4 regions of the Ruegeria sp. SAZA006 genome follow, and region 4 is predicted to be linked to each of the others. Evidence: riboswitches for the same ligand, from Rfam matches in the RefSeq annotation. Region 4 holds a riboswitch; each other region holds the start of a gene.
What was found. A riboswitch is a leader RNA that binds a small molecule or an ion and turns the genes downstream of it on or off. The one in region 4 is predicted to bind cobalamin.
Positions count from the first base shown of each region.

Region 1: another riboswitch for cobalamin. It lies ahead of AC2FNZ_RS04130 (CbtB domain-containing protein); the one in region 4 lies ahead of AC2FNZ_RS17610 (hypothetical protein).
Region 2: another riboswitch for cobalamin. It lies ahead of AC2FNZ_RS04200 (DUF1636 family protein); the one in region 4 lies ahead of AC2FNZ_RS17610 (hypothetical protein).
Region 3: another riboswitch for cobalamin. It lies ahead of AC2FNZ_RS01995 (DUF1636 family protein); the one in region 4 lies ahead of AC2FNZ_RS17610 (hypothetical protein).

Region 1 covers NZ_JBXWSO010000004.1:294,706-302,418, reverse strand. The annotation lists gene AC2FNZ_RS04145 (cobyrinic acid a,c-diamide synthase CobB) at 1-928, shown strand, start outside; gene cobA (uroporphyrinogen-III C-methyltransferase) at 925-1,653, shown strand; gene cobF (precorrin-6A synthase (deacetylating)) at 1,646-2,389, shown strand; cobalamin riboswitch at 2,433-2,641, shown strand; gene AC2FNZ_RS04130 (CbtB domain-containing protein) at 2,678-2,848, shown strand; gene AC2FNZ_RS04125 (CbtA family protein) at 2,853-3,551, shown strand; gene AC2FNZ_RS04120 (hypothetical protein) at 3,616-4,110, shown strand; gene AC2FNZ_RS04115 (DUF1636 family protein) at 4,098-4,442, opposite strand; gene AC2FNZ_RS04110 (DUF302 domain-containing protein) at 4,587-5,048, shown strand; gene AC2FNZ_RS04105 (thiamine pyrophosphate-binding protein) at 5,128-6,747, shown strand; gene AC2FNZ_RS04100 (CaiB/BaiF CoA transferase family protein) at 6,734-7,713, shown strand, end outside.
Region 2 covers NZ_JBXWSO010000004.1:309,483-317,195, forward strand. The annotation lists gene cobN (cobaltochelatase subunit CobN) at 1-2,914, opposite strand, end outside; gene cobW (cobalamin biosynthesis protein CobW) at 2,921-3,976, opposite strand; gene AC2FNZ_RS04200 (DUF1636 family protein) at 3,979-4,362, opposite strand; cobalamin riboswitch at 4,444-4,648, opposite strand; gene AC2FNZ_RS04205 (LysR family transcriptional regulator) at 4,721-5,596, opposite strand; gene AC2FNZ_RS04210 (NAD(P)-dependent oxidoreductase) at 5,705-6,661, shown strand; tRNA gene AC2FNZ_RS04215 (tRNA-Cys) at 6,881-6,954, opposite strand; gene AC2FNZ_RS04220 (protein-L-isoaspartate O-methyltransferase family protein) at 7,182-7,713, shown strand, end outside.
Region 3 covers NZ_JBXWSO010000003.1:211,502-219,214, reverse strand. The annotation lists gene AC2FNZ_RS02035 (metallophosphoesterase family protein) at 1-508, opposite strand, end outside; gene AC2FNZ_RS02030 (hypothetical protein) at 498-1,931, opposite strand; gene AC2FNZ_RS02025 (hypothetical protein) at 1,951-2,595, opposite strand; gene AC2FNZ_RS02020 (hypothetical protein) at 2,714-2,887, opposite strand; gene AC2FNZ_RS02015 (hypothetical protein) at 2,930-3,235, opposite strand; gene AC2FNZ_RS02010 (hypothetical protein) at 3,285-3,899, opposite strand; gene AC2FNZ_RS02005 (hypothetical protein) at 3,955-4,374, opposite strand; gene AC2FNZ_RS02000 (hypothetical protein) at 4,618-4,917, opposite strand; cobalamin riboswitch at 5,601-5,808, shown strand; gene AC2FNZ_RS01995 (DUF1636 family protein) at 5,912-6,310, shown strand; gene AC2FNZ_RS01990 (ABC transporter ATP-binding protein) at 6,307-7,113, shown strand; gene AC2FNZ_RS01985 (ABC transporter substrate-binding protein) at 7,110-7,713, shown strand, end outside.
Region 4 covers NZ_JBXWSO010000016.1:490,924-498,636, forward strand. The annotation lists gene AC2FNZ_RS17585 (lactoylglutathione lyase family protein) at 1-354, shown strand, start outside; gene recR (recombination mediator RecR) at 426-1,019, opposite strand; gene AC2FNZ_RS17595 (YbaB/EbfC family nucleoid-associated protein) at 1,066-1,410, opposite strand; gene AC2FNZ_RS17600 (DNA polymerase III subunit gamma/tau) at 1,497-3,251, opposite strand; gene AC2FNZ_RS17605 (protein-tyrosine phosphatase family protein) at 3,407-3,910, shown strand; gene AC2FNZ_RS17610 (hypothetical protein) at 3,914-4,321, opposite strand; cobalamin riboswitch at 4,408-4,625, opposite strand; gene AC2FNZ_RS17615 (TetR/AcrR family transcriptional regulator) at 4,654-5,187, opposite strand; gene AC2FNZ_RS17620 (alpha/beta hydrolase family protein) at 5,311-6,168, shown strand; RNA gene ffs (signal recognition particle sRNA small type) at 6,250-6,348, opposite strand; gene AC2FNZ_RS17630 (bifunctional 2',3'-cyclic-nucleotide 2'-phosphodiesterase/3'-nucleotidase) at 6,388-7,713, opposite strand, start outside.

The DNA.
Region 1 (7,713 bases), on a different contig from region 4:
ATCGGCCGCCGCAACGGCGCTGGGGTTCCGGATGTACAACCCCGACCTGCCCTTTGCCGGCGTGATTCTGAACCGCTGCGCCAGCCCGCGCCACGAACGCCTGACCCGTCTGGGGATGGAGCGCGCGGGCCTGCCGGTTCTGGGCGTGCTGCCCCGGCGCGGCGACCTGACCCTGCCCGAGCGGCATCTGGGTTTGATCCAAGCGGTCGAGCACCCCGATCTGGAAAGCGCAATTGCCGGCTACGCGGCCTTTCTGCGCGAGCATGTGGACCTGGAGTCGATCAAGCAGGCGGCCTCGTCGGGCCCCGCGGGGCCGTCGTCGGCCGCGCTGCCGCACCCTCCGGCGCAACGGATCGCGCTGGCCCAAGACGCGGCGTTTTCCTTTACCTATCCGCATCTTCTGGAAGGCTGGCGGGCGGCCGGGGCCGAGATCCCGCCGTTTTCTCCGCTGGCGGACGAGGCGCCGGCCCCGGATGCCGATCTGGTCTGGTTGCCCGGCGGGTACCCCGAACTGCACGCCGGAACCCTGGCTGCGGCAGAGCGGTTCCTGACCGGCTTGCGCAAACATGCTGAAACGCGGCCCGTGCATGGCGAATGCGGTGGCTACATGGCCCTGGGCGAAGGGCTGATCGACAAGGACGGCACCCGCCACCGGATGGCCGGGCTGCTGGGCCTCGTCACTTCGTACGAGAAGCGCAAATTCAACCTCGGCTATCGCCGGGCCGAGTTGCTGGCCGACATGCCCGGGTTCTCGGCCGGGACCGCGCTGCGAGGGCACGAGTTCCACTATTCCTCGATCGTCGAGCAGCCCGATGCGCCCCTGGCACGGGTTTTTGACGCCGAAGGTGCCGAAGGCCCACAGACCGGATCGCGCCGCGGGCATGTCACCGGTACGTTCTTCCATCTGATCGCAGAGGCCAGCGCATGAGCGGTTTCGTTTCCTTCATCGGCTCCGGCCCCGGCGACCCGGAGTTGTTGACCCTCAAGGCCGTGGACCGGCTGCAAAAGGCCGACGCGGTTCTGTTCGACGACCTCAGCAGCGGGCCGATCCTGAGCCATGCGCGCAAGGACGCCGACCTTGTGGGCGTGGGCAAGCGCGCCGGGCGGCCCTCGCCCAAGCAGGACCATGTCAGCCGCCTGCTGGTGGAGTACGCCCAGACCGGCCAAAGGATCGTGCGGCTGAAGTCGGGCGATGGCGGCCTGTTCGGGCGGCTCGAGGAGGAGCTGGTGGCCCTGCGCGCCGCCGGCATCGCATACGAGATCATACCGGGCATCCCCTCGGCCATTGCGGCGGCTGCGGCGGCGGGCATCCCGCTGACCCGCCGGCTGACCGCGCGGCGGGTGCAATTCGTCACCGGCCACGATGTCAGCGGCAAGCTGCCCGAGGATCTGAACCTGCCCGCGCTGGCCGACCCGGGCGCGACGACGGTGGTGTTCATGGGCAAACGCACCTTTCCCCTGCTGGCGCAGGCGCTGCACGCGCATGGGCTGCCGCTGGATACCCCTGCGCTGATGGCCGAGTCGGTCTCGACGCCAGAGCAATCGCTGCACCGGTCCACCGTCGGTGCCCTGGCCGAGCGCCTGGGCTCCGAGATCGGTACCGCGCCGGCGCTGATCCTTTATGGTCCGCTGGCGGAGAGCGACGATGATTGATCTGGTCTTGATCGGGATCGGTACCGGCAACCCAGACCACGTGACCTTTCAGGGCGCGCAGGCGATCCGCACGGCCGATCTGATCCTGATCCCGCGCAAGGGCGCCAACAAGGCCGATCTGGCCGGCGTGCGCGAGGAAATCATCCGCAAGGTCACCGACACACCGCCCCAAATCGCCTATTTCGACATCCCCGAACGCCGGTCGCAGGATGGCTACCTGCGCGGCGTGGATGAATGGCACGACGCAATCGCCCTACGCTGGCAGGAGGCGATGGCCCGGCACCCCGAGGCGCGCACCGTCGCCCTGCTGATCTGGGGCGACCCGTCGCTCTATGACAGCTCGCTGCGAATCGCGGCGCGGCTGGACCCGCAGCCGAACACCAAGGTGATCCCCGGCATCACGGCGCTGCAGGCGCTGACGGCGGCCCATGCCATGCCGATCAACGAGATCGGCGCGCCCTATCTGGTCACCACCGGCCGGCGCCTCCGCGACGAGGGTTGGCCCAGCGATGCGGATACGGTTGCGGTGATGCTCGATGGCGAATGTTCGTTCCAGACTTTGGACATGGCCGATTTTGACATCTGGTGGGGGGCGTACGTGGGTATGTCCGAGCAGATCCTGATCAAAGGTCCGCTGGCGAATGTGGCCGACGAGATTCTCCGCACCCGCGCCGAGGCCCGCGCCCGGCACGGGTGGATCATGGACATCTACATTCTGAAAAAGCGCGGGAATTGATGCGAAAGGTCGCAAATGGCGATTGCGCCACAGCGGCATTCACGTCTAAATGGACGGGTCTGGTCCTGCCGGAGACATCCGGATGCTAAGAGGGAATTTGGTGCGGCCTGCGCGCAGGTCAAATCCAAAGCCGCCCCCGCGACTGTAAGCGGTGAGCCCTGTTCAACCAGCCACTCCCGATCCGTTCGGGGGGAAGGCGAACAGAGGCGCTGACCCGCAAGCCAGGAGACCTGCCAGGCGAACAATGAAACACCGGCCGTCGGGTGCGGCGGCACAGGAGGACAGAAAATGACGACACAAACGCAAACCGCATCAATGGCACGCGCTGGCATTCTTTCGGCAGTGTTCGCGGCAGCCCTGGGCCTGGGGATCATCACTCTGGCGGGTCACGTTCAGGCATCGGCGCTGCATGACGCCGCGCATGACGTGCGCCACGCAACCGGCTTCCCCTGCCACTAAACCAATGTTCAGTCGCATTCTGACCAGCGCGTTGTTCGCTGGTGCTGCAGCCGGGTTGATCGTCGCCCTGCTGCAGTTGGTATTCGTGCAGCCCGTATTGCTGCATGCTGAACTGTATGAATCCGGAGAGCTGGTGCATTTCGGAGCCGAAGCCGTCTCGGCCCATCCCGAGCTGCCGGGCATGTTCTCGGACCTGACCCGCGACGGGCTGAGCGTGGTGTTCACGATGCTGACCTATACCGGCTATGCGCTGGTTCTGGTCGCCCTGATGTCGCTGGCCGAAGCCCAGGGCCACCCGGTTGACGGGCGCACGGGCGTGCTGTGGGGCCTTGCCGGTTTCATCGCCTTTCACCTGGCGCCGGGCTTCACCCTGGCCCCCGAGGTTCCGGGCGTTGCCGCAGCCGATGTGTTTGCGCGGCAGATCTGGTGGTGGGCAACCGTCGCGACTGCTGGTGTGGCCATGTGGCTGATCGCCTTTGGTGGTAACATCGTCAGCTATCTGGGTGCGGCCGTGCTGTTGCTGGCCCCGCACCTGATCGGCGCGCCGGAACCCGACGTGTTCACCGGGCCGGTTCCGACCGAGATCGGGGCCCTGTTCGCCGCACGCGCCTTCGGAGTGGGCCTTGCGGCCTGGGTGCTGCTGGGTTCGTTTGCCGGGTATTTCTGGCAAAGTGAGGGCAAGCGCGTCGAAGCCGCGGCCTGATCCCCAAAATCCCACGACCCGCCGGCGCCCAACCGGCGGGTCATTTGCTTTTCAAGGAAACAAGATGACACGCTCGCTTGCTCTTTTTGCGATCGGTCTGGTCTTTGGCGGGGGTGCCGGGTTCGTGCTGGCTGCAGCCAACGGCGTCACCTTCGACGGCCACGACCATTCCGACCCCGCTCAACATGGCGGCCACCACGTCGAGGCCATGGCCCATGACCATAGCACCGCCATCAACCTGCCCGCCGGACCGGACGCGCCGGGGCTGGAGATCGCCGTCACCCCCGACCCGATGGCGGGTTGGAACCTGCATGTGATGCCAAAAAACTTCCGCTTCTCGCCTGAGAATGCCTCATTGACGGACAAGCCCGGCGAAGGCCATGCGCATGTCTATGTGAACGGCGTCAAGCTGGCGCGGCTTTATGGCAACTGGATGCACATCCCAGACCTGCCCAAGGGCGAAGCCACCATCGAGGTCTCGCTGAACGCCAACAGCCACAGCCCGCTGGCCGTGGATGGGGTGCCGGTCAGCGCGTCCGTCACGGTTCAGGTGGACTGAAACGCGGGGATCCGCGCCCGCAGACACAAGCGAAGCCGCCCGCACGGCCGGGCGTCTTCGATCCAGCCGTTCGGGCTGTTCAGAATGGTCCGACAGGTCGCCGCAATGTCATTGGCATCGGCAACCGGATCGATCCCTGAAAACACGTAAGACGCCAGGCTTTCCCCCTGCATCGCCACCACGGTCGGCTCGTCGCAACCGCTGAAACAGGCGTGCTCGGCGATCTCGACCTGCCCGTCCAGCCCCGCAGCGCGCAGGGCGCCCAATACCGCCTGTCGCTCGGCCGGCTGGTCGCGCTCGCCCGCGCAGCTGCTGCAGATCAAAACACGCATGCCCCTCGCCTGCCTTTTCCGTTTCACACTGTCGCTTGTGCGGGTTTCGCACCCCCGGCGCAAGCCCGCCGCCCACGATATTGTGACTGTACGCAGCCGGGATTTCGGGAAGACTCGGGCCACCCATGACTTGGAGAGCCCGCGATGAAACATCTTGTGTTTTTCCTCGGCCTGCTGGCGCTTCCCGCGCTGGCGGCCGATATCGAACCCCGGCCGGGTTGGGCCGTCCACCCGACGACCAAGACCCATGACGCGCTGGTGGCCGACACGATCGCAGCGGTCAAGGCGAACGGGATGGCCGTGGTCACCCAGGCCGGTCCGACCAAGGCCGCCGCCGCGCGCGGCATCACCATTCCGGGCAACCGGGTGATCGGCGTCTTCAACAACGACTACGCGGTGCGGGTTCTGGAACAATCGGTGCCCGCGATGATCGAGGCGCCGATCCGCCTGTACGTCACGGAAAACGAGGACGGGACCGCGACGCTGTCCTACAAGACACCCAGCCTTGTCTTTGCCCCCTACACCGGAGGCTCCGACACCTTGCCCGCGATCGCCGCAGAGTTGGACGCCAAATTCGCCGCCATCGCCGATTTGGCTGTCAAATAGTCACACTGACGTGATGCGGCTTGCGCCGGCCCGGAACCTCCGCAATCTGCTGCGCAACGGAACTTACGGAGCTTGTTCGATGCAGGACCTGTCCCCCCGCGCTGCGGACCTTTTGGCGCAACGGCTGTACGAGGCCGGGTGCCGCCACGCCTTCGGCATGCCCGGAGGCGAGGTGTTGACCCTGGTCGATGCGCTGGAACAGGCCGGGATCACCTTTCACCTGACCAAGCACGAAAACTCGGCCGGATTCATGGCCGAGGCGGTGCATCACCGCGATGGCGCGCCGGCGATTCTGGTTGCGACTCTGGGTCCTGGGGCCATGAACGGCATCAATGTCGTGGCCAACGCGCTGCAGGACCGGGTGCCGATGATCGTGCTGACCGGCTGCGTCGATGCCGACGAGGCGCTGACCTACACCCATCAGGTCATGGATCATGCGCAGGTCTATCGCTCGATCACCAAGGGTACGTTCACCCTGACGGCCAAGGGCGCCGACATCATCGCCGACAAGGCCGTGTCGCTTGCCACGCAGCCGCGACCGGGGCCGGTGCATATCGACGTACCGATCTCGGTCGCCGATACACGGGTGTCGGTCGCCAAGCGCCGACGGCTGACCCGGGCCGCCCGCGTCGCACCCGAGGGCACATGCCTCGAGAAGGCCCGCCGCTGGGTGGCCGAGGCCGAGCGTCCGCTGGCGATCATCGGGCTGGACGTGCTGTATGACGACTCGCGCAGCGTGGTGCGCGCGTTTCTGGAACATTTCGGCATCCCGTTCGTCACGACCTACAAGGCCAAGGGCGTGGTGCCCGAGGATCACCCGCTGTGCCTAGGTGGCGCGGGCCTGTCGCCCCTTGCCGACACGCAGCTTGTACCGTTGGTCGAACAGGCCGACCTGATCCTGTGCCTGGGCTACGACCCGATCGAAATGCGCCCCGGCTGGCGCGAGATCTGGGACCCGGACGAGAAACGGGTGATCGACATCTCGGCCGTGGTGAATGACCACTACATGCACCAGGCGGGGCTGAACCTGGTGGCCGATACCGGCGCCACGCTCGAGGCGATCGCCAAGGGCAACCCCGCCCGACCGACCTGGCCCCAAGGCCAACCGGCGCAGGTCAAGGCAGCGCTGGCGTCGGCCTTTCCCCCCGATGACGACTGGGGCCCCGCCGCCGTGATCGCCGAGGCCCGCGACACCCTGCCCCCTGAAACACTGGCCACCGCAGACAGCGGCGCGCACCGCATCCTCCTTAGCCAGATGTGGCAGTGCCTGGAGCCGCGCGACCTGATCCAGTCTTCGGCGCTGTGCACGATGGGTTGCGCTGTTCCGATGGCGATTGGCCTGAAACTGGCCGAACCCGACCGCCCGGTAATCAGCTTTTCCGGCGATGCCGGATTCCTGATGGTGGCCGGTGAGTTGTCGACCGCCGCAGAAATGGGTGGAAACCCGATCTTTCTGGTCTTTGTCGATGCCAGCCTGGCGCTGATCGAGCTGAAACAGCGCCAGCGCCAGATGGGCAATCGGGGCGTCGATTTCGACCGGCATGACTTTGCAGCGATGGGCCGGGCGTTCGGCGGCCACGGCCACACCGTGCGCAACCGCGCCGAACTGCGCGCGGCGCTGAAGGCCGCGATGGCCGCCGACACGTTCACCGTGATCGCCGCCGAGATCGACCGCGGAGGCTATGATGGCTGTATCTGAAGGGCCGCTGAAGGGCGTCAAGGTTCTGGATCTGTCGCGCATTCTGGCCGGGCCGACCTGCACGCAGCTGCTGGGCGATCTGGGCGCCAGCGTGATCAAGGTGGAAAACCCGGCAACCGGTGGCGACGACACCCGCCAATGGGGGCCGCCCTATGTCACCGATGCGGATGGCAACCCGACCGACTTGAGCGCCTATTTCATGGCCGCGAACCGCAACAAGAAGTCCGTCGCCATCGATATCGCCACGCCCGAAGGGCAGGCACAAATCCGTCGGCTGGCATCCCATGCCGACATCCTCATCGAAAACTTCAAACCTGGCGGGCTGGCCAAATACGGGCTGGACCATGAAACCCTCTCGCGGGACTTTCCGGGGCTGATCTACTGTTCGATCTCGGGATACGGCCAGACCGGTCCGAACGCAGCTAAGCCGGGCTATGACCTGATGGCGCAGGGCTATGGCGGGATCATGTCGCTGACCGGTGAGCCGGACGGAGCTCCGATGAAGGTGGGCGTGGGCATCGCCGACGTGATGTGCGGCATGTACGCGACCGTCGGCATTCTGGCGGCGCTGCGCCACCGGGATCAGACCGGCGAAGGCCAGCAGATCGACATCGCACTGGTCGACAGCCAGATCGCGTGGCTGATCAACGAGGGCGTGAACTATCTGACCTCGGGCCAGGTGCCACTACGGCGCGGCAATGGGCACCCCAACATCGTGCCCTATGATGTTTATGAAACCGCCGATGGCCACGCCATTCTGGCCGTGGGAAATGACAGCCAGTTCCGGCGCTTCTGTGGCTTTCTGAATCTGGGTCACCTGCCCCACGATGCACGGTTCGCCACCAACCCGGCCCGGCTGGAACATCGCGATGCATTGAACGCCGTTCTGCGGCCCGCGCTGCAGCGGCTGAAGACCAAGGCCGTCATCGATGGCCTTGAGGCGTTGAAAGTGCCGGTCGGCCCGGT
Region 2 (7,713 bases), on a different contig from region 4:
ACAACTGCGCCTGCCCGCCGGTCAGCTTTTTGGCAGCGGCAAATCCGGCCTCATGCGTGGCATAGTCGTTCGCTAGCAAAAGGTCGGTTTCAGTCAGGTCCTGCAGGTGCACGAAACTGTCGGCCTGCGCCACGCGCTGGGTGATCCCGTCGGGGTCGTGTGCGATGTGCTGGCCCTCGAAGGCAAAGGCGCTGGCGTCCAGCCAGGCCTGACCGGCCTGCGCGCGGGCCTCGTCGGTATAGGTCTCCGACAGGTGGGTCATGTTCAGCCCGTAGCTGCCCGGCGCCGGGCCATAGACGCGGGCGGCGGGGGGGTGGCCGGCGTAGGGGTTCCAGTCTGGCGCCTCGTCGCGCTCGGACAGCGCCCGGACCGCCTGACCGAACAGGGCCGACAGGGTCGGGAACACGTCGCGGAACAGGCCCGAGACGCGCAAGGTCACGTCCAGCCGCGGGCGCTCCAGGTCAGTGATCGGAAGAACCTCGATCCCGCTCACGCGCTCCGACCCCGGATCCCAGACCGGTTTGACGCCCAGCAGGTGCAGCGTCATGGCGAATTCCTCGCCCGCCGTGCGCATCGTGGCCGAGCCCCACAGATCGACGATCAGGCCCTTGGGGTAATCGCCTTCCTCCTGCAGGTGGCGGCGCACAAGCTCTTCGGCCAGTTTCACGCCCTGCGCATAGGCCGCGCGGGTGGGGACGGAGCGCGGATCGGTGGTGAACAGGTTGCGGCCCGTGGGCAGCACGTCGGTGCGCCCGCGATAGGGTGAGCCCGACGGGCCGGCCTCGATCCGCTTGCCGGCCAACGCGTCCAGCAGGGCTGCGCGTTCGGCCTGCGCCGAGGCGGCGGTGTCGAAATTGCCGGCGACCTGCGGCGCGCGGCCAAAGACATGCAGGCCGTCGCCGAACTGGCTTTCCTTGATGTCGCAGACGAAGCGGTCGATGCGGGTGATCGCCTCGGCGGTGCTGGTGGCCTGATCCAGCCCCAGATCGGACTCGAGCCCGATGGCCTGCGCCTCATCCCGGATATCAGCTTGCAGCCGGTCGCGCCGCTTGGGGTCCAGCCCGTCTGCGTTCGAGAACTCGTCCAGCAGTGATTCCAGCCGCACCATGCGGTCGGGCGTGCTGCTCTGTTTCATCGGCGGCGGGATGTGGCCCAGCGTGACGGCCCCGATCCGGCGCTTGGCCTGCGCGGCCTCGCCCGGGTCGTTCACGATGAACGGGTAGATCACCGGCAGATCGCCGATCAGCGCCTCGGGCCAGCATTCCGCCGAGAGCGCCACCGATTTGCCCGGCAGCCATTCCAGCGTGCCATGGGCGCCGATATGGATCAGCGCATCCGCGCCCAACCCGTGCCGAAGCCACAGGTAGAAGGCCACATAGCCGTGCCGGGGCGTGCGCGACAGGTCGTGATATTCGTCGTCGCGCAGTTCGGGCGTGCCGCGTTCGGGCTGCAGCGCCACCAGTGCCTTGCCGCGCCGCAAGGCGGTGAAGTGGAAGGCTCCATCGGCGCAGGTCGGGTCGTCCTCGGGGGCGCCCCAGACGGTTTCCAAATCGGCGCGCAACGCCTCGGGCAGTTGTGCCTGCGCCGCGCGGTAGGCCGAGACCGGCCAGGAAATCCGGGCGTCCAGCAGAGTCTCGGCAATCGGTTCGGCGGGGGCGGTGTCATACCCCGCGCCCTGCAGGTCGGACAGCATCGCCTCGGCCGAGGCCAGCGCGTCCAGCCCCACCGCATGGGCCATCTGCCAGTCCTTGCCGGGATAGGTGGACAGGACCAGCGCGGGCACCTGTTGCGCCTTTGGTTTCTCGGCCAGGTCCACCCAGGCCATCGCCCGGTCGACGATGGCGGTGATCCGGTCGGGCTCGGGCCGGTGGGCAAAGCGGGAATATTCCAGATGCGGGTCGCGCTTGCCCGGTTCCTTGAACGAGGCGACACCGGCCGAGATGCGCCCGTCCACTTCGGGCAGCACCACATGCATGGCCAGATCGGCAGGCGACAGGCCGCGTTCGGCCTCGGCCCACGCCTTGCGGCGCGAAGTGGCCAGCGCGACCTGAAACACCGGCACGCCCGCCACGTCCAAGGGCGATGTGCCCGACGCGCCTTTGCCCGAAAACGAGGTGGCATTGATGATCGCCGAGGGCGTCATCGCGGGGATATTCTCGGCCAGCCATTGCGCCGCCGCAGGCACCTTGAGCGAGGGTGCGAATAGCCCCACCGCCTGATGACCCCGCGCGCGGATTTCCCGGATCAGCGCCGCGACCGGCGCGGTATCGGCTGAGGTCAGGTAGGCGCGGTAGAAGGTTATGATGATGCGCCGACCTTCGCCCGTGAATGCGTCCTCGGGTGCGATCACACCGCGATCCGGGCACCACGCGCCGCAATCGGGCAGGGTCTTGGCCCCCATCACCGGCCCGGCATAGAGCCCCGCCGCCAGCGCCATCTGCGCCAGAGCCGCCTGGGCTGCCACTTCGCCGCCGGTGTCGCACAGATGCGCCAGCCGCCGCAGGGTCGAGACCGGCAGGGTGGAATAGTCGTCCAGCCGCGTATCCTCGCGCCCGTCGGCGGGCAGCACGGCCAGCGCGATGCCCTTGGCCTGCGCCAGCGCCAGCACCTGTTGCAACCCGTAGGACCAATAGGGCACGCCGCCGATCAGCCGGATCAGGATGCCCTTGGCGCCCTGAAGCGTCTGTTCGACATAGGTATCGACCGACAGCGGATGTTTCAGCGCCGTCAGGTTGGCCAGCCGCAACGAGGGCATCCGCCCCTCGGGCCCGCCGCCGCGATGCCAGCCGGCCGCGAAAGCACCCAGATCGCTGTCCGAAAAGGACAGCACCACCAGATCCGCCGGGCTCTGGCCCAGATCGGTCGGGGTCTCGGTTTCCTCGAGCCCGTGGCTTTCGCGGAAGACGACGTGCATCGGTGCTTACTCGGCGGCCTCGGTGACGCCCGTCAGGATGCTGCGGATCGCGGATTCGTCGATGTCGTCATGCTCGGCGATGACCACAAGGCGCGAGCGGCGCTCCTCGTCCGGTTTCCACGGGCGGTCATACTGGTGCCGGACCCGCGCGCCGACCGCCTGAACCAGCAGGCGCATCGGCTTGCCCTGAACGGCGGCATAGCCCTTGACCCGCAGGATGTTCAGTTCGTTCGCCAGACGTTCGATATTGGCGACCAGCTGCGCCGGGTCGGTCTGTTCGGGCAGTTCGACTACGATGCTTTCGAAGTCGTCATGTTCATGGTCGTCATGGCCGTCGTGATGCGAGGGGCGGGCGTCCATGTCGTCTTCGGCTGCGGCCTCCAGCCCCAGCACCACGCGCACGTCCACCGTACCCTCGGCCACTTCGACCACGGGCAGGGGGCGGGGCGCCTCGGAGGCGATGACCTCGCGCGCCTTGGCCACGCCTTCGGGGCCGGCCAGGTCGGGCTTGGTCAGCAGGATGATGTCGGCGCACGAGATCTGATCTTCGAACACTTCGGACAGGGGCGTTTCGTGGTCGATCGAGTCATCGGCCATGCGCTGGGCGTCCACCGCCTCGACATTGGGCGCGAAGCGGCCTGCGGCCACGGCCTCGGCATCGGCCAGCGCGATCACGCCGTCCACTGTGATCTTGGAACGGATATCGGGCCAGTCGAACGCCTTGAGAAGCGGTTTCGGCAGGGCCAGACCGCTGGTTTCGATCAGGATGTGATCGGGACGCGGGTCCAGCGCCATCAGCGCCTCGATCGTGGGGATGAAGTCATCGGCCACGGTGCAGCAGATGCAGCCATTGGCCAGTTCCATGATGTTCTCCGCCGGGCAATCGGGGATGGCGCAGCTTTTCAGGATTTCGCCATCGACGCCCACATCGCCGAATTCGTTGACGACCACCGCCAGCCGCTTGCCCTGCGGGTTCTGCATCAGGTGGCGGATCAGCGTGGTCTTGCCCGAGCCGAGAAAGCCGGTGATGACGGTGACGGGAAGTTTTTCGAGGGTGCTCATGCTCAGGCTCCAATCGGGGGAATGCGGGCGGCGCAGTTCTTGCGGAAATGTTCAGGGCGGTCGCGCCATTTCACAAGGCCATCATCGGCGGCCAGGTACTTGGTGGCGCCTTCGACGATGATCTCGACATGGTCGGATTCGTTGAGGTTCTCATAGACGAAGGTCCAGCGCGACGGCCCGCCGCGCAGAACGATCGAGCAGCCCTGATCGCAGTTCGACAGGCATTCGACCGGCTTCAGAGTGATGCCTTCGGGCAGGTCGGCGGCGGCCAGCGCCTTGTGCAGCAGCGTGCCGGGGCGCTGGGCGTCGTCCTCGATGGGCAGCCCGCGTCGGCAGGTGGTGCAGACCAGCAGCTCGACTGGTGTGGTCTCGGTCACGTCTCTCATCCCCATCACTCGGTTGTCGGGGGACGGGGTATGCGCGGGCCACGTTGCGGACATGGGCCCGACACCGGAACACCCCGTCCGGTTTGTCTTCGGGCGTTGGCAGGTCTCCCGGCTTGCGGATGTCAGAGCGGTGCTCTGTCGGATGTCCCGCCTTCCCGGCCTGCGGCCAGTGGCATTTGGGCACCCTCTCCGTTCACGGTCGCGGGGGCGGCTGCGTTTGACGGAAAACCGCTGACGCATTCCCTTTTCATCTGCTTGCACAGACACCAACGCAAGCGACATGCGGTACGGGCAGGGGGGTTGTCAAGCGCGCAGGGGCAAGTGCTTTGCGTCGGATCGAAAAAGCGACTTGCCGGGGTCAATCCGCGGCATCACCGGCCAATCGGTCGCGCAACCACGCGAGGAACAACTGGGCGGGGATGGACGGAGGCGCCGCGCTGACGCTGCGGATCAGGTAGTGCGACTGGGCAAAGGGAATCGCTGGCCCCGCAACCCGCATCGGCGTGCCCTGCGCGATGGCGTTGAGCGCGAACCGCTCCAGAACGGTGGCATAGCCCGCGCCGGCCATCACCAGTTGCAGCGCCGTGACGGTCGTATCCGCCGAATGGCGCGCGGGGCGGTCGGGCAGGTCGATGCTCGTGGCCTCGGCGTACCGCGCCCAGTTGTCCTCGTACCCCAGAATGTGGATCAACGGGCCGTTGCGCAGATCTGGCGCCGTGTCCTGCGCCCGGCAGACGGGCACCAGCCGTTCCGAGCACAGCCGGTCCGCCGCAACACCGGGCCAGTCGCCATGGCCCAGCCGGATTTCCACGTCCACATCGGCAGGCGCGGCCGAGTCGTTCCAGATGTGCGACACCAGCCGCACCGGGATCTCGGGGTGCTGCGCGCTGAACGCGGGCAGCTCGGCCGCGATCCAGTAGGTCATCGACGATATCGCCGCCCGGATGGTCAGCGCCTGCCGCGAGGCGGGGCCGAACAGGCTGTTGGTGGACAGTGCGATATCCGACAACGCCCGGCGCACGGTCAGCGCGTAGGACTGGCCCAGCTCGGTCAGCGACAGGTGTCGTGCGTTGCGGGCAAAAAGCGGCTGCCCGAGGTCCGCCTCGAGCGAGCGGATATGCAGCGACACCGCCGTTTGCGTCAGGCCCAGTTCCTGCGCGGCGGTTGTGAAATTCAGGTGGCGGGCAGCGGCCTCGAAGCTGCGCAACCACGCCGGATTGGGCAGGCGGTCCATTCAGCACCAAAATTTTTTGCATCTAAACTGACTTTTTATTCGTTTCTTTTGTCGGTGGGCAACGGAAATACTCGGGCCAACGAAATTGCGCCTGCAGGAGGGCAGAACATGAAGGTCGGGTTCATCGGTTTGGGCAATGTGGGGGGCAAGCTGTCGGGGTCGCTGCTGCGCAACGGTATCGACCTGACGGTATACGACCTTAACCCCGATCTTGTGGCGGAGTTCTCCGCCAAGGGCGCTAAGGCCGGTGAAAGCCCGGCGCAGATGATGCGCGATTGCGATGCGGTCATCACCTGCCTGCCGTCGCCCGCTGCCTCGGACGCGGTGATGCAGCAGATGCTGCCCGAGGTGACCCGCGGCAAGATCTGGATGGAGATGTCCACCACTGACGAGGCCGAGGTCAAACGCCTGGGGACCATGGTGATCGAGCGCGGCGGGGCGGCGGTGGACTGCCCGGTTTCGGGCGGGTGCCACCGGGCGGCCACGGGCAATATCTCGATCTTCGCGGGCTGTGACCGGGCAACGTTCGAGCGGATTCTGCCGTTCCTGACGACGATGGGCCGGCGCATTCTGCATACCGGCGATCTGGGCACGGCCTCGGTTCTGAAGGTGCTGACCAACTATCTGGCCACTGCCAACCTGATTACCTGCGCCGAGGCGCTGGTGACCGCCAAGGCCGCCGGGATGGACCTGAACACGACCTACGAGGCGATCAAGATCTCGTCCGGCACGTCCTTCGTGCATGAGACCGAAAGCCAGGTGATCCTGAACGGCTCGCGCGATATTTCCTTCACCATGGATCTGGTGAAAAAGGATATCGGCCTGTTCCAGGAGGTCGCCGACCGCGCCGGCGTGCCGTTGGAGATGAACCCCCTGATGATCAAGATATTCGACGACGCCATTGCCCGCTATGGCGAGCGCGAGCTGTCGCCCAACATCATTCGGCGGCTCGAGGATGCAACCGGGCTGAGCATTACCGCGCCCGGTTTTCCGGCCGAGATGCAGGACGATGAACCGGAAGAGCCGGGGTACGAGGTGATTCCGCAAGGTAGAAGCGCGGTCTGATCGGACGGTCAGCGCAAACGCGCGGTTTCGGAGGTGTCTTGCATGGATCGAGTGCGTAGGTGGTGCCCCTGCGCTGACATAACCCTTGCCCGATTGTTACTGGTTAGCTCGGCTCCGCTAACCATCTCCGCACGTATTTTGGCGTTTCGTATCAACATTCTGTTCCAGTCGATTATTATTAGGACCAGAGAACAGCGATGCAGTGCGAGGCAAGAAAGTTGGAGGCGAGTACCGGAATCGAACCGGTGTACACGGATTTGCAATCCGCTGCGTCACCACTCCGCCAACTCGCCTTTTCAAGCAATTTCAATTACTTGACGTGGTGCAGACGCGGTTCTAGCAGCTTTCCAGAACAACGTCCAGAGGGTTGCTGAAAATTCCGCCGGCCATGGCGTTGGATGGTCGGTCAGCGTAGTGGCAACTTTTGTCGCGGCCTGCAATTTTTGCCGGGCTGGCCGTTGCCGGGCGGGATCGGATGTGGCAAAAGCCGAGCAACCATGGGAAATATACGAGCGGTCACATGACGGATTTCGCAGCCCGACGCCACACGATGGTAGACACTCAGGTCAGGCCCTCTGATGTCACCAAATTCCCGATCATCGATTCAATGCTGAAGGTCCAGCGCGAGAACTTCGTGCCGGATGCCAGTCGCGAAGTGGCCTATGCTGGCGACCTGATCGATCTGGGAAACGGGCGCTGCCTGCTGGAGCCGAGGACTCTGTCGAAGATGCTGGATGCATTGAATATTTCGAATGACGAGGTGGTTCTGGATATCGCCCCGGCGTTCGGATACTCGACCGCCGTCGCCGCGAACATGGCGCAGCTTGTGGTGGGCGTCGAGGATGACGAGGCCAACGCAGCCGACGCGCAGTCCCGCCTGATGGAGGCGGATATCGACAACGCGATCATTCATGTCGGACCTTTGGAGCAGGGGGCGGCCGAGCATGGCCCCTATGATGTCATCATCATCCAGGGCGGTGTGGAACGTCTGCCCGATGCCCTGCTCGATCAACTGAAAGATCATGGCCGCATCGCTTGCCTGTTCGTCGAAG
Region 3 (7,713 bases), on a different contig from region 4:
CGGATAGTGGCCCAAGGGTCGTGGCATCCAAAGACGCAAAGGTTACACCCTGCATTTCAAACGCGTAGAAGAACGGATAGTCATCCGACATCAGGAAGTTGACGTCTGGCTTTCTTGGCCCCCATTCCTCGGCGTATATTTTTCTTTCGCGCTCGAACCCGCGATAGGCCGAGGCATCATGGTTTCCCGGCGTGACTGCAAATGGAATTCCGGCAGCCTCCAGCGGGTCGGACACCGCTTTGTGAAACGCCTTCCACATCTCTCTGACCTGTTTGTCTGACAAGTTGGGGACGCGTTGTCCAGCGACCATATCGCCGGTCGAAATCACCAGATCGGGATCAATCTCGATTATCCGCTTGATCGCCTTTTCGATGCGGGCATCATATTTGACCGAGCCATAGCTGCCGTTCAGATCCGATATGACGATCACATCCAAAGCGGCCGCTTTGCTGGCCAGAACGGCGGTCCAAATGAACGCCGCGACAGTGATCGAACGCTTACGGATCATTGCAGTCCAGGCCCTCCGCCTCGGTATTATTGTTCAAAAAGAATGCGACAGGGTCCAAGTCAAACACCAGATCGCCATTGGTACAATTGCTCTTGAGGATGGATGTTGCCAGCGCGGTGTTTTTGACGACCTGCGCAATTTGACGGTCCGACAGCCCAAAGCTTTGTGACAACCAGCCGTAAACCGGACCTTGCGTTTGAAGGTCACTGTTCAACGCAACCAGGCGCCGGTACGTGTTTGGAGAGAAATGCCGCATTTTCTCCAGCATCTGAGTGGATTTCGCGAAGTTGGCATATTCGATACGCCCACCGGCATCGTTGTCGTTCAGATTGCTGCGACGGATCAATATCGCATCGGCGGGAACGTCTCCATCATTCGGCTGATGGTGCTTCGTTTTCTTGTGTTTGAGTTTTCCGTCCTCGACCCAATACCAGTAGGGCGTGAAATCAATGTTTCCCACACGGTCCTGCTGGCTGAAGATGAAGTCGAGCAGAACAATCTCGGTAAGCTCCTGCATCCAGAATGCCATCTGCTGGTCGCTGACATCGGGCCCAAGGTCCTTGTTGATCTGCCGATCCTTTCGGCCTTCCCTGACGCCCTCTGCAATGGCCTCGGGCAAGGGTTTTGACGACCGCAAGGCCAGGAAAGCGGGTGTTTCCTGAAAATCGCGATTTTGGCCTTTGCCCCAACCGGATTTACGGGTGCCGTTGATTTCCGAGCCGTAGCGATGACCCGGGCTACCAAGCAGGACACCGTAAATCTGCGTTCGATCTGCGGTGAACAGATCATCCGTCGGTTGGTATGAGTTCGGGTTGGCATCCGCAGCCACGAAGACCCGCCAGCCTTCATGGTTCATGCGCCCGCCATGAGATCCACCGGAAATCGCAAGGCCGGGCTCTGCAACCTCGGTAAGATGCGCCTGAGCGTCCATGCTGCGCCAGACCGCCACCGGAATTTTCACCGTCGCGTCGAAATACCTGGAGAAATGGTAGTAGAGCAGCGACGAGGTGGAAAACGTTCCGCTTGTACCCTTTTGGTTCATGGTGGATTTGAATTTGGCCACTCTGCCCTTGGCCAGTTCTTTTGCCGACTTGCCCTCTTTGCAAGCGTTTCTCTCAAACTCGGAACGGTTCCCCACGTAGGGTCCTTCCGAAATATCGTAGACGGCCATTCCTGGGCTGGTGCTCCAGGTTTTGGGGCAAATGGCAATTTCGGGGGCATAGAAATCAATCTCGCAATAGGCTGTCTCTTCCTCAAGATCGCGTTTTTGATACGCGCCCGTTGGGACTTTTTCGATCCGAATGCAGCGTTCCGTAACACCATTGGGACTATCAAATGTCGTGGCTTCTCCACGAACATCGTCGCTCGCCCACAAGGCAGTGGGTGCAATTAAAGCCAGTGACCCCAGAAGATTGAACCTCATTTAGATAGTCCTCCCGATATCATTTGGGGCAAATCGCGGCCTGTTGTTCGGCGGAGATCTTCAAACTGGGGTCGACACTGAAGTTTGAGAATTTCGAGTCAATCCACTGGTCACACCCGCCCGAACATGGGGCACCGTTTCGGGCATCATTCCAATATTCCTTGGCCCTTTCTTCCGTCCAACCACAAAACTGAACAAGTGCCATTGCCGACAATGCGCCTGAGGAATGAACGCCCCACATACAGTGCACCAGGACAGGACCCTTTCCAGGATTCTCAATCACCTCGTGTATGGTGGCCATGACAGTGCTAGGTCGGGACGATCTGGCGCTCTGATAGTCAAAGGCTCCGTTCCCACAGCTGGTGCGGCCGTATTCGGTGTTCTTGCCGAAATCCGCGTAAAACCCGGTTGAAAACCCTTCATCGCAAAGTGTTTCGCGCTGAGCGTCACTCAGACCCGTTCGACCCTTGTCGCCGCCCTTGAAGCCAGAGCGATACAAAACCCCGCTTAGGACTGGGCGAAAGAAAGCGACGCCATCGACGCCTCCATCGCTGCCCTTGGAGAGCATCTGGCTGTTGCTTGGGCCACCGTTTCGACTGGTGACGTCAGAATTCGCCGCGGTTGCCAGAACACCGATGAATATGAGGGACGTCAAAAACCGCATGCGTATTCCTTTCTGTTTTCAGCCAGCGATGCTCACGCTTTTCCTGCCGGCAGTCCCGCCGAGAGGCGCGTTCACGGTAACCAGGTCAGATCGGCGGTTGGCTTGCCGCCCTGAAGCCTTAGATCGGCCACACCAGATTGATGATAAAGACCACCACGAAGTAGGCCAGAACAACTTTCCAGTTCCATTGGTGTTTGTTTTCTTCGTTGATCACGCCGGCCGATTTCAAGGCCAGGTTGGTGATGATCAAGGCGACAACGGTTATCGCCGCATGTGCCAGGTCGAAATGCAAGTTGAAGCTCCTTTTTGAAGATTTGGGATTGATGAATGCGTGTCAGCAGTCACCTGACGGCAGCATCGCTACGTCCGAGTATCTTCCCTCAGATGTCGTGATCCGAGCACAGGCACCGGTCTCCTTGTTGAACCAGTACGAGGTCAGCCCTTCGCTTCGGATGAGTTCAAACCCGAGACTTTGAATGCCCATTTCAGCCTGACCCGCTCTTGCGCCTTCAAATGACGACAGATCGCTGGAACTGCCCACGGTTGGTGCACTTGCTTCCACTGATCCGCCACTTTCACCGCATCCTGCAAGCACAGAGACACTGACCGCGCCGATCACCAATAGGATCTTGGAGTTCATCTGCTTTCCTATTTTTTGGAAATGCGTTTCATGGTTTCGGGGCGATCCCCTATTCAATTCCAAAAATGACGTTGTAGTCGACGGCAGAGTTGCTGCGGTTGATGACCTCGACAACATGATCTCCGGATTGCCAAAGCTGTCCGCGATACTCCTTGTCCGCAGACATCAATCCCAACAATTCAGACCCATCGGGGTTGCGAATGACGTAGTCCAAAGAGCCATTTTGCGGAGCAACTCGGACGTAAAGAAACTGTTCGTTTTTTGCGCCAAGAACGTATTGCTGCGATGCGCCTGGCGCGAGTTGGCCGACGAGCTCGGCGCCGGTGGACCCGGCATCGAATTTGACGCGCTGGCTACCTGTAGACCCGGAAGCGCCGTCCATGGCTCCGCCACCATCATCCATCGCCTCGACAACCGACATCTCGCCGATGCTTCCATCCTTGTACGCAATGCAACGCCAAAGTGTTCCGCCCGCGTCACGCAGCATGACGAGCGTGCCGGCTTCCGAGAATTGTGAGCTTTCGATCGTGCCGGATTGACCGTCCGGTCCACCGACCTGCCGCAGATGGTCGATACACGCGTCGTCGGCGTCTGACATGGCCAGGGCGGCTGTTCCGCTGATCGCAAGGGCGGGAGTTAGAAGGTTCAAAAAACTGCGTTTCATAAGCAGGTCCTCTGTCGGTCTATCGTAAATGTTATGTTTCCGGTGAGCAGAAACCTCACTGCGCTTCCCGCAACTCTGCCAGAAACTCGTCGCAAGCCTGTGCGCTGCCGACGATCTCGTCAGTCGTTTCAATTCCTTGCAATGACGCCATTTCGGAATTCACGCGATTGAGGATCTGATCTGCTTGCTCGGCGGTGATCAGGTTCTCGGCCTGGGCTCCCTTCAATGTGGTGCACACACCGGCGGACAAGCCTGTCGCAACGCCGACACCCATCGCGGCCCCGCCGCCCAAGGTCATCGCTCCAACCACGCCGAGGATGAGCCCGATCACAAGCCCCAAGATCACTTTTCCCATGTTTTCCTCCAATTTTGCGGGAAAGAGTTCCGCCTTCATTCCTGGCGCAAACCGCGTGCCCATCTGCATATCAAAACCAGTGCCAACAGGTTGAGCACCGGTGCAGTTGCCGCGAGCCACGGTTTGGCGGACTCTGAGAAAAGGTCCACGGCAAGTACCCAGGGCAGTCCCAGCGGCAAAAGGAACACGCCGGACAACGGGTCTCGTTCCTGTCCGAACCAGCCAAAGGTACCGGTCAGGAACGCAAACAACGCCAACAGGTAAAGGGTCGCAAACGCGATGATGGTTATTCTGCAGACCATGCCGGACCTCAGAGTATCAAGCCAGCGCTGCGCAGCCGACTCCGGCTACGCATCAAACGGGTCAAAGTGCGCCTTCGTCGCCGAGGAACTCAATACCGGCTGTCGCGCCGTCACTGTAAGCAATACAATTCCACGGAGCCCGATCCTCGCCAACCCCAACGGTGACTTGTGTTCCAGCCTCGCTGAACGCGGATGAGAGCACGACCACCTGCGAATTGTTGGTTGTTTTGGCCACGTCTCGCAGACACGCCTGTTGAGCGGGTGTCAGTTCGGCAGGTGCGCTTGACGTGCTCGTATCGTCACAGGCCGCTAGTAGTGCGAAACACGTCGCGCCTGAAATCATCATGACTTTGTTAATCACTTTCTTCTCCTCTTGGGTTTGTCGATACATGTGGAATAGGTGGCCTCTTTTTCGCGCGCTCACGTCTATGCAGTCATTCGAGCATACCCCGGTCTGGTAATTCCCGTTCCAAAAAAGACTGTCGCCAATGACGTGGCTGGCAGACAGGATTTCTGCTGATCCCCGGGACCGTGAACAAAGCGTGCTGACGCAATGACGTCACGGGCAAAAGCCGGTGCGAACTTTCGAGGGAGGGATCGTACATTAAGTCCGGGCACCGCGTCCTCCCAACGCTGATCTTCGTGAAATGCCTTCCGACCGCCAGCACTCACTCCAGCAGTCGGAAGGGCCCGACTAAACGGGCGACGGCGACAACAACGGAGGTAAAAATAAAGTTGTGTCGAATTCGTATGTTTGAATCAATTACAGGATAAATCAATGATTTTTCCGCGCGTAAATTTTTGTACGTTTGCCGACGATAGGATTCTGCATTCAAAGGGAAAAGGCGAGGCCGCTCACGGAGACTTTGCAATCTACCCGCTTGCGCCGCTGCATCTCCGGACCTTCCGGGCTATCCGAATCCACTTGGTTGAAACACCGTAGTTCGCCGCACGGCCTATCGCTCAGCTGGTGCTGAACGGGCGCTTGGATTCCTCGATCACGCGCCCACCCAGAACGTCGTTGACAGTGCAACCCGATTCATGGATGAGATTGGTGCTGATGGTTCCCGATCGTTTTGGCGGTCGGGTAAAAGGGAATACGGTGCGGCGCCGTTCTGACGCCAATTCCGTGACTGCCCCCGCAACTGTAGGCGGTGTGCGACCCCCGGATGCCACTGGGCCGATAGGTCTGGGAAGGCGGGGCAAGCCATACACCGCGAGTCAGGAGACCTGCCATCATCAAACGCAACTCAACCCGGGCGGGGTGTCCCGGAAGGAGGCCAAGATGGCATTTTCGGCTTACGCCGCTGACATGACTGGTTCCCTGTCCGGCCCGCGATTTCGCGGAGGGCGAAATGAACCGACAATCAACACATCACATCTCGGTTTGCCTATCTTGCCGATCCAAGGGTGCAGCCGTGCGCCCCGGGCCTGACCTGATCGGACGATTGTGCGCCGCGCTGGGCGAAGACGACGGTTTGGCAGCTTTTGACGTTTCCGGTGCCGCCTGCATTGTCGGGTGCAACCGGCCCTGTACCGTCGCCTATCACGCGCCGGGCAAGGCATCTTACCTGTTTGGCGGCCTTACGTCTGAAGAGACCGAGGCATTGGTGGAATCCGCCCGGCTCTACGAGCAGTTGCGCGATGGATGGTGCAGCTCGGTCGACCGCCTGGCCGGGCTTCGCCATGCGACGCTGGCCCGCATTCCAGCCGCGATGGCTGCGTCTTCGGAAGATGCGGATTGTGCCTCATGAGCACGCCTTTGCTGTCGGTGGATGCCGTCACCTGGGCGCCGCGAAAACGAGCGCCGTTGGTTCTGCACGAGACCAGTTTTTCGCTGATGCGCGGGCAGGTCATGGGGGTTGTGGGGCCGAACGGTGCCGGCAAGACCACTCTTCTCCGGATGATCTACGGCTATCACCGTCCGTCCTCGGGCGACATGCTGGTGGACGGCGTGTCCGTGAAAAGAATGGCCCCCCGGGCGCTGGCGCGCCAGGTTGCCGCCGTGCTGCAGGAGCAGCCCTCGGATTTTGCGCTGACCGTGCGCGACATCGTGGCGCTGGGGCGGGTGCCGCACCGGTTGGGCCTGTCCACGCCCGGCAGTCGTGACCATCAGATCATCGAATCCGCGCTGCACCGAATGGATCTGCAAGGGTTTACCGATCGTGGGCTGGCCACTCTATCCGGCGGCGAGCGGCAGCGCGTGATGGTCGCCCGCGCCCTTGCCCAAGAGCCCCGGATTCTTGTGCTGGACGAGCCTACCAACCACCTGGACATCCGCCACCAGCTTGAGGTGTTGCGGCTGATCCGGGACCTCGACCTGACGATCGTCACCTCGCTGCACGACCTGAACCTGGCCGCCGATGTCTGCGACCGTGTTCTGGTTCTGAAGAACGGTCGACCCTGCGGCTTTGGCCCACCCCAGACAGTGCTGAGTGACAGGCTGGTCTCTGAGACGTTCGATGTCACCGCCCGGCAAGAGCAGCTCAGCCTCAGTCACAAACCTCAACTGACCTATCAACTCCCCAATCCCCAACCAGAAGGAAGCTTGAAATGAAACCGACCACCCTAGCCCTGGGCCTGGCTTTGGTGGCCAATACCGCGATCGCGGAAACCACCGTGCAAAGTTGCAATCGAACCGTCACCTTTGACGAACCGCCCAAGGCGGCGATCTCGAACGACGTGAACCTGACGGAAATGATGCTGGTGCTGGGCCTTGCCGACCGGATGGTGGGATATACCGGCATTTCCGGCTGGAAGACGTTGGACGAGGACATGCGCGCCGGAGTGCAGCAACTGCCCGAACTGTCAGCCAAGTATCCCAGCAAAGAGGTGCTGGTCGGCGCGGATGCCGATTTCTATTTCGCAGGCTGGAACTACGGGATGAAAGTGGGTGGCGAGGTGACGCCGGAGACGCTCGAGCCTTTCGGGATCAAAGTCTACGAACTGACTGAAAGCTGCATCCATATTGGCGACAAACCCAAAGCCAGCATGGGTGACATGTACAACGATCTGCTGAATCTCGGTCGTATCTTCGGTGTCGAAGAGAGGGCGCAAAAGCTGGTCCAGGGATACAAGGCCGAACTTGCTGAGATCACCTCCGGCCTGAATCCTTCGGACGAACCGCTGCGTGTCTTTGTCTATGACAGCGGCGAGG
Region 4 (7,713 bases):
GTGATGTGCACGGACGTGTTTGGCCCGAATTGGAAAAAACTGCGTATCGCGCATTTGGCGACCGCCGATCGTATCGGGATCGAGCTTTTTGAGTTTGATGGGAACTACGCGCCGGAAAACAACATCGACTTTCGCAGGAATGGAACGTTCCATTTCTGCGTCCAGGATCCTGATGTCGAAGGCTTGGTGGAAAAAATCGTGGCGGCCGGCGGGAAGCAACGCATGCCTATCCGGTACTACTACCCCGGCGAGAAACCCTACCGCATGGTCTATGTCGAGGATCCGTTTGGCATCGTCTTCGAGATCTACAGCCATTCCTATGAATTGACCTACTCTTCGGGTGCCTACACCTGACCGATGGGTCAAGCCGTACCTTGCAATCGAGGCGGGGCGAGAGCGTGCTGCATGCAGGCAGCACGCGTCGGCTACAGTTCTTTACGCGCCCGCAGCGCCGCGGTGATCGTCCCGTCATCCAGATAGTCCAGCTCGCCCCCGATCGGCACGCCCTGCGCCAGCGAGGTCAGACGGACCCGACCTTCCAGCTGATCGGCAATGTAATGAGCCGTGGTCTGGCCGTCGACGGTGGCGTTCAGGGCCAAGATCACTTCGGTGATGTTTTCGGCGGTCACCCGGTCGCGCAGGCGGGGGATGCGCAGGTCATCCGGGCCGACGCCGTCCAAAGCCGAGAGCGTTCCGCCCAGCACGTGGTAACGGCCCTTGAACACGCCCGCGCGTTCCATCGCCCACAGGTCGGCCACGTCCTCGACCACGCACAGCTCTCCGGTGGCACGGTCTTCGGAATTGCAGATGTCGCAGATGTCGGTGGTGCCCACGTTGCCGCAGTTCAGGCATTCGCGCGCGGTGGCGGCGACCTGCTGCATAGCGTCCGACAAAGGCGTCAGCAGCAGGGCGCGTTTGCGGATCAGGTGCAGTACCGCCCGCCGGGCCGAGCGCGGGCCCAGCCCCGGCAGCTTGGCCATCAGGTCGATCAGGGCGTCGATTTCACTGTTCGAACTCATGGCCAGTCCTGCGTGGCTTTGGCAGCGGGGGGTTGAAGGGCGGAGATCAGAACGGCAGCTTGATGTCCGCCGGCAGACCCATGCTTTCGGTCAGCTTGGCCATTTCTTCCTGTGACCGCTCGGCCGCCTTGGTCTGCGCATCCTTGATGGCGGCCAGGATCAAGTCCTCGACCACTTCCTTGTCGTCGCTGTTGAAAATCGAGGGGTCGATGTCCAGACCTTTCAGCTCGCCCTTGGCCGAGGCCGTGGCCTTGACCAGGCCCGCGCCGGATTCGCCGACGACCATGATGGTGTTCAGCTCTTCCTGCATCTGCGCCATCTTGGTCTGCAGTTCCTGCGCGGATTTCATCATCTTGGCCATGTCGCCCAGACCACCGAGTCCTTTGAGCATCTGTATGTCTCCTGTCATTCGATTTGCGGCCTAAATACGGGCCGTCTGCGTCCTTCACAAGGGCAGCGCGCCTTCTGCGCGGATGATCAGTCTTCCTCGAACGGGTCCCATTCGTCTTCGACCTCGGGCAGGGCTTCGGTTTCGACCTTGGCCGCACGGTCCTCGGGGGTTTCGATCCGTGTGATGCGGGCCTTGGGGAACTGAGTCAGAACCGCCTGCACCAGAGGGTGTCCTTCGGCCTTGGCCTTCAGCGCCAGCTCGGCCGCGTCGCGCAGTTCGGCGATGGTGGGGGCGTCGCCGTCCGAGACGATCGAGACCGCCCAGCGATTGCTGGTCCAGCGCTGCAGCGCGGACCCGAGCCGCGCGGCCAGGTCGGTAGGGGCCTTTTCGGTGGGCGTGAATTCGATCCGGCCCGGCTGATACGAGACGAGGCGGACGCCGTTCTCGACCTCGACCAGCAGTTTCACGTCACGGTTGGCGCGGATCAGCTCGACCACATGCTCGAATGTTGGATAACGCGCCAGTGCGGTCTGCACGTCCTGGGCCAACGCCGCCGTGGGCGCGCCGCCCGCACCGCGCGGGGCCGGCGCATGGGCCGAGGCCGTCGCGGTCACGGGCGGGGCGCTGTTTCCGGCGACCGGAACGCCGCCCCCCGGCCCGCCGACGGGCGGCGGAGGGCTGTCCTGAAGGCGCTTGATCAACTCTTCCGGGCTGGGCAGATCTGCCACATGGGTCAGACGGATCACCGCCATTTCCGCGGCCATCATGGCGTTGGGGGCGGCCGAGACTTCCTCGAGTGCCTTCAGCAGCATCTGCCACATCCGGGTCAGCACCCGCATCGGCAGCGCCTCGGCCATCTGCTGGCCGCGGGTGCGCTCGTCTGGTGAGACGGTCGGGTCTTCGGCCGCGTCAGGGGTGATCTTCACCACCGAGACCCAATGCGTGATTTCTGCCAGATCGCGCAGCACCGCCAGCGGGTCGGCGCCCTCGGCATATTGCGCGCCCAGTTCGGTCAAGGCCCCGGCCGCATCGCCACGCAGGATCATGTCCATCAGGTCAAGAACGCGGCCCCGGTCGGCCAGTCCCAGCATCGCGCGCACCTGATCGGCAGTGGTTTCGCCGGCGCCATGGCTGATCGCCTGATCCAGCAGCGAGGTCGCATCCCGGGCCGAGCCTTCTGCGGCGCGGGTGATCAGGGCCAGCGCGTCATCCGAGATTTCCGCGCCTTCGGCGGTGGCAATCTTGCGCAGCAGGCCGATCATCACTTCGGGCTCGATCCGGCGCAGGTCGAACCGTTGGCAGCGCGACAGCACGGTGACCGGAACCTTGCGGATCTCGGTCGTGGCAAAGATGAACTTTACGTGTTCGGGCGGTTCCTCCAGCGTTTTCAGCAGCGCGTTGAAGGCGCTGGTCGACAGCATGTGGACTTCGTCGATGATGTAGATCTTGTAGCGCGCGCTGGCGGCGCGATAGCGCACGCTGTCGATGATCTCGCGGATGTCGCCCACGCCGGTGCGGCTGGCGGCGTCCATTTCCAGCACGTCCACATGGCGACCTTCCATGATGGCCACGCAATGCTCGCACTGGCCGCAGGGTTCGGTCGTTGGGCCGCCATTGCCGTCGGGGCCGATGCAGTTCATGCCCTTGGCGATGATCCGGGCCGTGGTCGTCTTGCCGGTGCCGCGGATGCCGGTCATGATGAAGGCCTGCGCGATCCGGTCCGCCTCGAACGCGTTTTTCAGCGTGCGCACCATGGCATCCTGACCGACCAGGTCGGCAAAGGTTTCCGGGCGGTATTTTCGGGCGAGAACCTGATAGGCGGGGCTGGACTGTGTGGTCATGTCTGCTCTGACGGATTCGTACTGACGATGCAGGGTAGAGTTCCCGGTGCCCCGCGTCCACAGCGCCGGTGCAGGTTTTTCGCTTTGGCGAGCGCGCGGTGTGAGGCATACTGCGCGGATCAAGTTCAATCAGCCAGTTTCGGGGGGAACGTCTGATGACAAATCTTGTGGTTCATGCATTGCAGGTGGGTGGCGGCACGCTGGCCCTGACCTCGGTTCCCGGCGGTGGCGGCGACTATGAAGGAGACCTGGACCTGATTTCAGCCTGGGCGCCGGGGCTGGTGATTTCGATGACAACCCTTGCCGAACTGGTTTCTGTGGGTGCAGGCGAATTGGGCTGTGACATTCATCGGCGCGCCTGTCGGTGGGCGCATCTGCCGGTCGCCGACTTCTCGGCGCCGTCGACCGAGATATCCGGCCGCTGGCCCGAAGTCAGTGCCGCCGCCCGCCATGCGCTGTCGGGCGGCGGGCGGGTACTGGTTCACTGCCGGGGCGGTTGTGGGCGGTCGGGCATGGTTGTTCTGCGCTTGATGATCGAAAGCGGCGAGCAGCCGGAACAGGCCCTGAAACGCCTGCGGGCCGTACGCCCCTGCGCGGTCGAAACCGATGCTCAGATGGACTGGGCCGTCGCCCCGGCGCGCGAGGCACTGGCGACCTGACCTTCAGGCGGTTGCGCGGAACTCGCGCTCGGCCCTGACCACGGGCATGATCGCCGTGGCCTGCAGCATCGCACAGGGTCGATCACCGATGACCTGTGCGGGCAGGGCGTCGCTCTGGTTGTCAAACAGCATGTCGGCATAGGTTTCAAGACAGTCGGACGGGGTATCGGCGGCCGCTCCGCAATACACGCGGATCCGTTCGGGACGTGCATCGAACCGCGCCGTGCAGCCATGTTCGCAATGGGCCAGTTCGCTGCTGCCTTCCACTTGGAAGTCGGGGGATGTAGCGGCCTGCGCCGTCGCCATTGCCTGCGCGATTGCCCGTGCCATGCGCGCCAATGCCGGGCAGGTCTTTCCGGTGCGCTGGCAGATGGTTGCCGCGAATTCATGGGTATCGGTCTTCCAAATCATGTTGCGCCCTCCGCGCGCTGGGCGGGGTGGATTTGGACAGACGCCGGTTTCAAGGCCAGACCCTGCCCGGACACCCCGTCCGAGTTTCGGTTTCACGTGTGATGGCAGGTCTCCTGACTTGCGGGTCTTTGCTTTGCCGACCTTCCCAACCTTTCGGTCAGTGGTATTTCGGCATCGCTCTCCGCCTACAGTTGCGGGGGCAGTCGCGGCCTTGGTCCGCTCCGGAGTTCCGGGTTGGACCGCACCGTGTTCCCTTTTCATCCCGGACCGAAACGGTACGGGAACCATCCCCTCATCGCTAGCGGTGTATCCGGGATCGAGTCAAGACGGTTTCAGCCCGGTTGCCGGAGTGTGTCCCAAGGGAACAGATCAGGCAGTCTGCGCAGCACATTCGAATCCCTGCGGGCACGCGCCAATTGCCAGCCGCCCTGCATTACGATGAACAGGGTGTCCGCAGCATTTTCAGGGTCGGAAACTCCGAACCGCGCGGCGTGGTTTCGAACTTCGATGATCCAGCTTTCATACAGACGGTCGGCATGTTCCCGAAACGCGCGGTTGTCGGGGCTTTCGAACAGGGTGGCGGCGATGGGGCAGGTCTCCCACTGGGCCGAGGTGTCGAATAGCTTCGCGATTTTGTGGCACAGGGTGGTGACCCCGTCGCGAAAACCCGCGGCGTCGTCGAATGCCGCAGCGATCATGTTCAACATCCCGTCCGAGGCCCAACTGGCCGCCGCCAGGGCCAGATCCGGCTTGCCCTTTGGAAAATGGTGATACAGCGAACCCTTGGGGGCCTGCGCTTCGGCCAGCAATTCCGCCAGACCGACACCGTTATAGCCCGAGCGCTGGAACAGTTTGGCGGCAGTCACGATCAGGCGATCTTTGGTGTTTGGTGGACGTTGGGTCATGCAGGCCGAATATTGACAGCCCTAGACCAAATGGTCCAGACACAAAGTATTAGACCGATCGGTCCAGAGTGTTTGGAGGCAAAGATGTTGGATTCGCAGCACGCGGTTGACGTGGAAGACTTTCAGTTTCCGTCGGGCCAGACCCAGCTGGCGGCGCGGCTTTACGCTCCGGCGGTCGAGCCGCAAACCGTTGTTGTGCTGAACGGCGCAACAGGAGTGCCACGTGACTACTATCAGCACTTTGCTCGCTGGCTGGCCGCCGAGCGCGGTATGGCTTGCCTGACATATGATTACCGGGATTTCGAGCATTCGCTGACAGGGCGGCTGAAAGACTCGAAGGCCACGATGGCGGACTGGGCGCTGATCGACATGCCCGCAGCGCGTGCCGAGATGCGCCGTCGATACCCGCAGGCAAAACTGTGGGTGATCGGGCATTCGGTCGGTGGAATGCTGGGTCCGCTGCAACCGGAAATCGAACAGATCGACCGGATGATCTGTGTGTGCGCAGGTTTGGTGACGGTGGCCGATCACCCGTGGCCCTACAAGGGCTTGGCGACTTTGTTCTGGTATGGCCATGTGCCACCTCTGGTGCATCTGCTGGGGTACCTGCCAGGGAAACTACTGGGATTCGGAGCCGACTTGCCGGCTGGCGTCTATTGGCAATGGCGCAAGTGGTGCACATCGCCCACCAGCTATCTGCCCGAATTGGGAGACACGCTTCCCCAAGCGGATTGGAGCCGGGCGAACGCCACGGTGGATATCATTGCGTTTGAGGATGACCAGACAGTGCCACCACCCGCCGTCTGGCGGCTGGCTGAACTCTATGGTCCGACCGCCCGTCGGCACTTGTTGGAGCCCAAGGATTTCGGACTGTCCGAAATCGGTCATATCGGCGCCTTCGCCCGCCGCAGCAGTGCCGTTTGGCCGCGATTGATCGCCTGACCCGCCCGTAAGCGCGGTTTTCAGGAACAACGACGAAATGCAGAGGTTGGATTGACCCGGCCGAATACGCGGCGCGGCGTCAAGTGAGAGGTTGGACATCGACCCAAGCGGGGCTCGTTGTGGCTGCTTCCTTCCGGACCTGACCAGGTTGGCGAGGCGCTTGCCCGCGCCAACCTCTCGACCGCCGATATAGGCATCACGCAGCCGCTTGGCAACCCGTCACAAAGACAGGCGTATCCGAAGAAACCCGCGCGCGTCCTGCCCGTCGGTGGTGGCTGCAAAGTGGTCCAGCTCGTGCAGGTAGTTCGCTGCGCTTGGCCCGGTCTTCAGAATCACGGACCGGCCCGCCTGCGGAACAAAGGAAAAGCTTTGGGCGGTGTTTTCCAACGGATCCGGACCCAATCGTCCCGCCAGGTAGTCGCGCAAGATACCCTGGAGGCTCAGCGGCGGCACCGGGATCAGGCGAGCCGGGTCTGGGACGGGAAAGTTGCCGCCGCCATTGGCTCGGTAGCTGTTTGATGCAACGACGAATTGTTCATCCGGATCGACGGGGCGGCCCTGAAAGGCAAGATCGCGCAGGCGGGAATGGGACGTGTCGATCAACTGGCCGCTTAATTCATATCGTGCGGGCTGGGTCAGATCGAACCTGTAGGTCACCCCATGCAGCACGTCGAAATTGTGCCCGGTGCCTTCGGGGTTGATCAGAACCTGCTCGTCGCTGTCGCCAAGTTGGGAAAACTGGGCAGCCGACATCTCCAGCCACTCGGCGATCTGGCGGCCATCCAGCAGCATGGCGGCCAGTTGGTTTGGGAACACATGCAAGTCCGAGACATGCCGTACGGTGACATCGCCAGCCGGAACTTCGGTGTAGTGCCGTGGTCCGGCCCGGCCTCCGAATTTCGAAGGTGCGGCTGCGGACAGAACTGGGAGGGTTTCAAAGGCCGTTCCGGCCAGAACCGGTCGCAGGGCTGCCGCCTGTGCTGCGGCGACCAAATTCAGCCCCTGATCCACCCCGCAAAAGGTGAAATAGCTGTGCAGGGTACGATTGATCCGGCCCACCGGCTGGGCAGCGGCTTTGCGGGTCGCCTTGTGGGCGGCGGCAAAAAGTTCGACCATCTCAGGGTCTTCAGGAACGACCCGAGCGCCGGTTTCAGCCCCGCCCGGGCAGATCGCGCGCAGATGCGCGCTGTGACCAACAATTTTCGCTTCTCCCGCGGCGTTCATAGCAAGCGTGAGGTCGATCACCCCCAAATGCGACCCCGCTGATCCGGGCATGACCACGGGTCTGGCCTGCTGCGGGTTACCATCGCTTGGGTCGGGCAGTGTCAGGTGCGTGTGTCCGGCCACGATTGCATCAATACCGTCCAGAGCAGAAAGCTGTGTGACCACATTTTCCGACATCGGCGCGGCGTCGGGCTCGCCTAGGCCGGAATGTGCAAGGGCCACAATCAGGTCACAGCCCTGACGACGCAAATTCTCCGCCATCCGGCGCGCCGTGGCGACGGCATCCTCGGCTGCAACCTGGCCTTCCAATTGTGGTGCTTC